Regions from separate parts of the Streptomyces sp. CY-1 genome, predicted to be linked through region 2. Evidence: riboswitches for the same ligand, from Rfam matches in the RefSeq annotation. Region 2 holds a riboswitch; each other region holds the start of a gene.
The links. Region 2 has a riboswitch for cyclic di-AMP ahead of ACK1X7_RS29770 (transglycosylase family protein). Riboswitches for the same ligand answer to the same signal wherever they lie in the genome.
Positions count from the first base shown of each region.

Region 1: linked by a shared signal. The riboswitch ahead of ACK1X7_RS24495 (M23 family metallopeptidase) and the one ahead of ACK1X7_RS29770 (transglycosylase family protein) in region 2 are both predicted to bind cyclic di-AMP.
Region 3: linked by a shared signal. The riboswitch ahead of ACK1X7_RS28995 (C40 family peptidase) and the one ahead of ACK1X7_RS29770 (transglycosylase family protein) in region 2 are both predicted to bind cyclic di-AMP.

Region 1 covers NZ_CP178393.1:5,704,769-5,707,025, reverse strand. Annotated here, with positions in the region: gene ACK1X7_RS24500 (PP2C family protein-serine/threonine phosphatase) at 1-385, shown strand, start outside; cyclic di-AMP (ydaO/yuaA leader) riboswitch at 668-802, shown strand; gene ACK1X7_RS24495 (M23 family metallopeptidase) at 814-2,004, shown strand; gene ACK1X7_RS24490 (aldo/keto reductase) at 2,220-2,257, shown strand, end outside.
Region 2 covers NZ_CP178393.1:6,908,302-6,910,558, forward strand. Annotated here, with positions in the region: gene ACK1X7_RS29765 (transglycosylase family protein) at 43-1,050, shown strand; cyclic di-AMP (ydaO/yuaA leader) riboswitch at 1,306-1,477, shown strand; gene ACK1X7_RS29770 (transglycosylase family protein) at 1,485-2,180, shown strand.
Region 3 covers NZ_CP178393.1:6,738,082-6,740,338, forward strand. Annotated here, with positions in the region: gene ACK1X7_RS28990 (L,D-transpeptidase) at 1-155, shown strand, start outside; gene ACK1X7_RS28995 (C40 family peptidase) at 280-1,449, opposite strand; cyclic di-AMP (ydaO/yuaA leader) riboswitch at 1,457-1,627, opposite strand; gene pcrA (DNA helicase PcrA) at 1,801-2,257, shown strand, end outside.

The DNA.
Region 1 (2,257 bases), 1.2 Mb from region 2:
CCTGGAGCCGGAGGCGTCGGCGCTGCCGGTGGGGATGGGGGAGTTGGCGGGGTGGCCGGACCGGGTGATGGAGCTGGGGTTCGCGGAGGGGGAGACGCTGCTGCTGTTCACGGACGGGGTGACGGAGGCCCGGGACCGCGACGGCGAGTTCTACGACCCGGAGCAGCGGCTGCGCGGCCGTCGCTTCGCCGATCCGCAGGAGCTGCTGGACGCGTTGGTGGCCGATGTCGAGCGCCATACGGACGGCGGGACATCGGACGACATGGCGCTGCTCGCGGTCCGCCGGACCGCGGCCCGTGGGAACGGACGGGGGAACGGGCAGGGCGACGGTGATGCGAACCGCACGGGCCATACGGGGGAGGCCGACCCCCCACACCGTCCGTAGCCGACCGGGTCCATACGGTGCGTAGTCGACCGAGCCCCCTCCGCATAACAATTGCTGCACGATCGGTCCGCATGCGTTTTTACGAACCCTTGGCCAGTGCGTTGACTCGCCCTTATTTGTCCCTTCTTGAGCGCTAAGTTCATGCCAAAGGTGCGCGGATTCCTCAGAACAGCTTGGAATCACATCGCGCTCTCTATTAACGTTCGATAACGCAGCGCGGTCGTCACAACCGTCGCAAGGGCGGCACCGTGCGCCGTCGCCGAATCCCGTACGCACACTGGCAGTACCGCACCACCAGCAGCACCAAGGGAACCGGGGAACCAACACCTTGGGGTGAATCGGGTCGAACGTGACCCGTAGGAGACCTTCCTGCTCCGAACCCGTCAGCTAACCCGGTAGGCGAGAAGGAAGGAAAGGAGTGCGCCTCCGTGGCGTCCAATAGGTCTGCCCTGGACGAGGCCCCGTATCGCACACGGGGAGGCGGTTTGGGGACCGCCACCGCCTACGGCCCCGGCTTCGATGCCGGCGGCGGGATGAGCTCCGGGGACGGCCACTTCGCCCCCGACGATCGGTACCTGGACGCGGATGGGGACGCGTTCGAGGGCCCGGGTGCCGGATTCGAGACCGAGCCCTGGGAGGAGTGGAACCCCACCGAGGAGTCCATCGCTCCCGTACGCGGCCGGCACCGCGTGGCCAAGCAGCGCGGCGGGACCATGGCGCGCAGCGGCGCCGTCCTCGGGGTCGGTGTGATCGCGGCGGTCGGTGCGGGCGGTATGGCCAGCGCCAAGGACCGTCCCAAGCCGCCCATTTCGATGCCGGATCTCGGCCATGTCGCCGATGAGGTCAAGGCCAGCCTGCCCGCCGCCAAGGACCTGCCCGGTATCGGCTCCTGGGCGTCGGACGACAGCAGTGACCCGCAGACGGCCGCCGCCCCCCTCTCCGAGGCCGGGCTGACCAGCGCGGACGAGCAGCGCGGCACCACCGACGCGGGCGAGGCGCTGCGCGCCCGCATCCTCCAGCAGGCCGAGAACCAGCAGAACGCGGCGGACGAGGACAACCGCACCGCCGCGGCGAAGGCCGCCGCGAAGAAGGCGTCCGACCAGGCCGCGGAGGTGGCCGCCCAGCGGAAGGCCAAGGCCGAGGCGGAGAAGAAGGCCGCCGAGCAGCGGGCGAAGGAGGCGGCCGAGAAGAAGGCCGCGGCCGAGCGCCAGGCCAGGCTCGCCGCCGCGTACACCCTCCCCGTCGGCTCGTACACCCTGACCGCGAGTTTCGGCCAAGCGGGCGACATCTGGTCGGCCGACCACACCGGCCAGGACTTCGCCGCCCCGACCGGCACCCCGGCCAAGGCGGTGCACGGCGGCACCATCACCCAGGCGGGCTGGGCCGGTTCGTACGGCTACCGCATCGTGCTGACCCTCAGCGACGGCACCGAGATCTGGTACTGCCACCTGTCGTCGATGGTCGTCACCTCGGGCAAGGTGACGGCGGGCGACGTCATCGGCCGCGTCGGCGCCACCGGCAATGTGACCGGCCCGCACCTCCACCTCGAGGTCCGGCCGGGCGGCGGCTCGCCGATCGACCCGATGCCCTGGCTGCGCCAGCACGGGATGAATCCCTGATACGCCGGCGGCTCTGGCGCTCTCTCCCCCCTTGACGCCAGGGCCGCCGGTTTACGCCCTGACGGGCCGCCCCGCAGGAACACCCCCAAGGACCCCCAAGGACCCCCAAGGACCCCCAAGGACCCCCAAGGACCCCCCCAGGGACCCCCAAGGGAACACCCCGCCCGAGGCCACCCCCAGGAACAACCCCGCCCGGCCACTCGTTGTAAAACCGTATGGCTGACAACACACAGAAGATCGGTGATCTGTCCGT
Region 2 (2,257 bases):
ATGTTCACCGGCAACCGAGTTCGCCATAGAGAGGGCAATCGCATGCGTTCCGGTAATGGTCGACACCGTCGCCCCCGTCAGGCCCCGGCCATCATCGTCGCGGCGGGGGTCACGGGAGCGAGCATCGCGCTGCCCCTCTTCGGGGCGTCCGGCGCACAGGCCGCCCAGACCGCCACCTGGGATCAGGTCGCCGAGTGCGAGAGCGGCGGGATGTGGAGCGCCAACGAGGGCAACGGCTTCTACGGCGGACTCCAGCTCACCCTCGACATGTGGAAGGACTACGGCGGCACGCGGTACGCCCCGCGTCCCGACCTGGCCAGCCGCTCCCAGCAGATATCCGTCGCCCAGTCGATCCTCGGCGACCGTGGCCCCGACGCCTGGCCGAGCTGTGCGCTGGGCGCCGGGCTCACCGACGGCTCCGGGGCCCCCGATGTGAACCCCGGTGACACGGCCGGCCCGGACCAGGGGGCCGGCCGGGGCGAGGCGGGGGACCGGGAGCGGGACGGCGCCTCCTCGCAGGACTCGGACCGTTCGGGGACGTCCGACAGCGCCGGTAAGCCGGATTCGTCCGGATCGACCGGTAAGCCGGAGGCCCCCCACACCTCCAAGTCCCCCGACGGACTGGACGGCTCGGCCTCGGACACCCCGACGTCGGACGGCTCGGCCTCGGACGACCCGGCCTCGGATGACCCGCACGACTCGGCGTCCGACGGTTCGAAGGGGTCCTCGGCGGATCCCTCCGCCGACCCCTCGCCCTCCGGCCGCCACCGCGGCACCCCGGACGCCGGGAAGCGGGCCGAGGACGGCGATTCGGCGGACGGACAGCCCTCCGGCCGCCACGCCTCGCGCGGCGCCGCGGACCGCGACCGGAGCCCCGCGGCCGACGATTACACTGTTCGCCCCGGTGACAACCTGTCAGGCATCGCCGAGGACCGGAATGTGTCCCGAGGTTGGGAAGGGCTCTACGAGAGCAACGAGGACCTCATCGGAACCGACCCCGACCTGATCATCCCTGGTCAGCGACTTGACCTCACCATCAGGGAGCAGTGATTCGGGGGGAATTGCCCGATCTGGTTCCGGTGAGACATACATCTCGTCACAATTTCCGGGGCGCACCTCGTGTCCGATCTCTCCTCACCCGGCCCTACCTGCGCCGATGTGGGCCGAGTGAGATCAATTACAGCCTCATTCGCTGCCATTGGGGTGTTTGAACGTTCTCGGGAGGTGTGTTTAACGTCTTTCCGCTCGCCACCGCGGGCACCGTCGATCGTCACGCCGAATCCTGCCGGCGGTCGGGGGGAATCCGACGCGTCAGCGCCGAAGGCAGGAGCGGGGGACCCAAGGTAGGTGCCGAGTGGCCTGTGGACACGGGCTCGTCGGCTAGGGGTGAAGCCGGGAGCGATCCTCGATCGCGACCGGCCGGGCAACTCACGTCCGAACCCGACAGCTCACCTCGTAGGCGTCGGTGAGGAAACGAACCAACGATGCTGAAGTCCAACGGGAAGCACCGCCGTCCCTCCAAGGCCACCCGTATCGCCGCGCTCACCGGTCTCGCCGGTGCCGCCGTGGCGGCCCCCCTCATCGGTGCGACCTCCGCCTCCGCGGCCACCACCTCCCAGTGGGACCAGGTCGCGCAGTGCGAGGCCGGTGGCAACTGGTCGATCAACACCGGCAACGGCTACTACGGCGGCCTCCAGTTCTCGAGCTCCACGTGGGCCGCGTACGGCGGCACCGCCTATGCGCCCACCGCGGACAAGGCCAGCAAGAGCCAGCAGATCCAGATAGCCGAGAAGGTCCTCGGCAGCCAGGGCAAGGGCGCCTGGCCGGTCTGCGGCAAGGGTCTGACCTCCGGCGGCAGCCCGTCCGCGCCCTCCGCCCCCTCCGCGCCGTCCGGTTCGCAGGGCCAGCCCTCGGCCTCCACCAAGTCGACCCCGGCCGCCCAGCCCGCCCAGCCGAAGGCCCAGCCGCACTCCGCGCCCGAGCGCGCCACGCGTGAGCAGCCCCGTGGCCCGATCAAGAAGGGTGACGGCGAGTACAAGGTCAAGTCCGGCGACACCCTCGGCAAGATCGCCAAGGAGCACCACGTCAAGGGCGGCTGGAAGAAGCTCTTCAAGCTGAACGACGACATCGTGGAGAAGGCCGACCTGATCTACCCGGGCCAGAAGCTGCACCTCGGCTGAGCCACGGTGCGCACCTGAGCGACGAGCCCCGGTCGGGCGTGCCGCCCCCATGGCGCGCCCCACCGGGGCTTCCTCAT
Region 3 (2,257 bases), 170 kb from region 2:
GCGGTCAGGCGTTCCACTCGATCGCCGGGAGCGTATGGTCCCCGCCCGGTTCCCACGGCTGCGTCAACATGCGCACGGGCGAGGCCAAGAAGTACTGGAGCCTGCTGAAGAACGGCGACGACGTGTACGTCTACGGGCGCAAGCCCGGCACGTGAGCGGCACCCGCGCCGATGACATGACGATGCCGCTGCCCGGGGCCCCGGCCCCGGGCAGCGGCACACCAGGGGCCCGCACGGCCCCGTGTCCTTCACCCCGCGTCCTTCACACGGCCCGCGTGCCCTACGCGGGCCGCACGCTCCCGTAGATCGGCATCTCGGTGATCGGCGCCTTCTTCACCACATCGCCCGGCTTCGGCGCGTGGATCATCATCCCGTCGCCGATGTAGAGGCCGACATGGCTGATGTCGTCGTAGAAGAAGACCAGATCGCCCGGCTGGAGTTCGGACGTCGAGACGCGCGTACCGACCTTCACCTGGTCCCAGGTGGTGCGCGGCAGCGAGATCCCGGCCGACTTCCAGGCCGCCTGCGTCAGCCCTGAGCAGTCGAAGGAGCTGGGGCCGGTGGCGCCCCAGACATACGGCTTGCCGAGCTGCGACTTCGCGAAGGCGATGGCCTGGGCCGCCTTGGAGCTGTTGGCCGGGGCCGAGGGCGTCGTCGAACCGGAGCCGCTGTCTCCGTTCTGCTGCTCCCGCTGTTCCTGCTGCTTCTTGCGCGCGGCCTCCTGGCGCTGCTTCTCGGCGAGCGCGGCCGCCTTACGGCGGGCCTCTTCCGCCTTCTTCTTCTCGATCGCCGCCAGTCGCGCCTTCTCCTTGGCGGTCAGATTCGCCAGCAGCCGCCGGGCCTCGGTCAGCTTGTCCTGGACGGTCTTCTTCTGGGTCTTGAGCTGCTTCTGCGACGCGGTCAGCGAGGCGAGGCTCTCGCCGGCCTTACCGCGCTCCTTGGCGGCGCTCGCCTGCTGCTTCTGGAAGTCGTCGACGGCCTGCTTCTGCCGACCGGTCAGCCGGTCGATCAGATGCGACTGGTCGAAGACGTCCTGCGGATCGTTGGAGAACAGCAGCGTCGCGGCCGAGCGGGCCATTCCGCCGTCGCGGTACTGGGCGGTGGCGTAGGCGCCGAGCGTGCGCCGCGCCTCGTTGAGCTTCTCGGTGCGCTGGGCGACGGAGTCCAGCAGCTTGTCGACCTTGGCGCGCTGCTGATCGGCGCGCTCCTTGGCGGCGTTGTAGCGCTGGGTGGCGCTCTCCGCCTGGTGGTAGAGGGTGTCGACCTTCTCCTTGACCTTGTCGATCGACTGGGTGGCCGGCTTGGGGTCGTCGCCCGGCGCGGCGTTGGCCGTCTGGGAGAGGAGGGTGACGGATGCGAGGGCGGCCGTGGTGAACCCGACGGCCGTACGGCGGCCGTGGCCGGTGAGCGGGGCCGGTATCCGGCTCCGCGGCTTGCGGTGCGACGCCAACGGAGGCGCTCCTTCCGTGGACCGCCTACCGGGTTAGCTGTCGGGTTCGGGCGGTACGGAAGGTTGCCCTACGGCCGTGTCCGGGCGGCACTTGTGTGCCACGCCGCTTCGGGCCGATTCACCCCGGTGTCGCGTTGTCGGGTCCCCGGCTCCGGGCGCCTCACGGCGGTACCGGACTCGGCGGAGGCCGCCCGTGCCGACGTGGTTCGCCGACGGATCTTCCGGGCCGCCTGACGCAGGACGGTAGCCAACACGTGGGGCTCCTGTGAAGACTGGTGGCCGTTTTGCCCGAAACCGTTTCGTGATGTTCGGGCACCGGCTGTCAGTGGGGCGGCCTAGACTCGGGGAGCGATGAGCAGCCTCTTTGACGACAGCTTCCTGGCGGACCTCGGGCCTCCTTCGAACGAGGAGCCACCGCCGCCGCCCGAGGATTCGGCGCACCCCGGCCCCGATGGCGCCGAGGACGTGCCGCATCACCTCTTCAGCGGCGGCTTCGACGCGCCCGTGCCCCGGGAGGCGCACTATCGGGACGGCGCGGCGCGGCCCGTCGTGGACCCGTCCGCCCTGCTCGAGGGGTTGAACGAGCAGCAGAGAGCCGCCGTGGAGCACACCGGCTCGCCACTGCTGATCGTCGCGGGCGCCGGCTCCGGCAAGACCCGGGTGCTCACCCACCGCATCGCCTATCTGCTCGGCGCCCGCGGCACGCACCCCGGCCAGATCCTCGCCATCACCTTCACCAACAAGGCGGCGGGCGAGATGAAGGAGCGGGTGGAGGAGCTCGTCGGCCCGCGGGCGAACGCCATGTGGG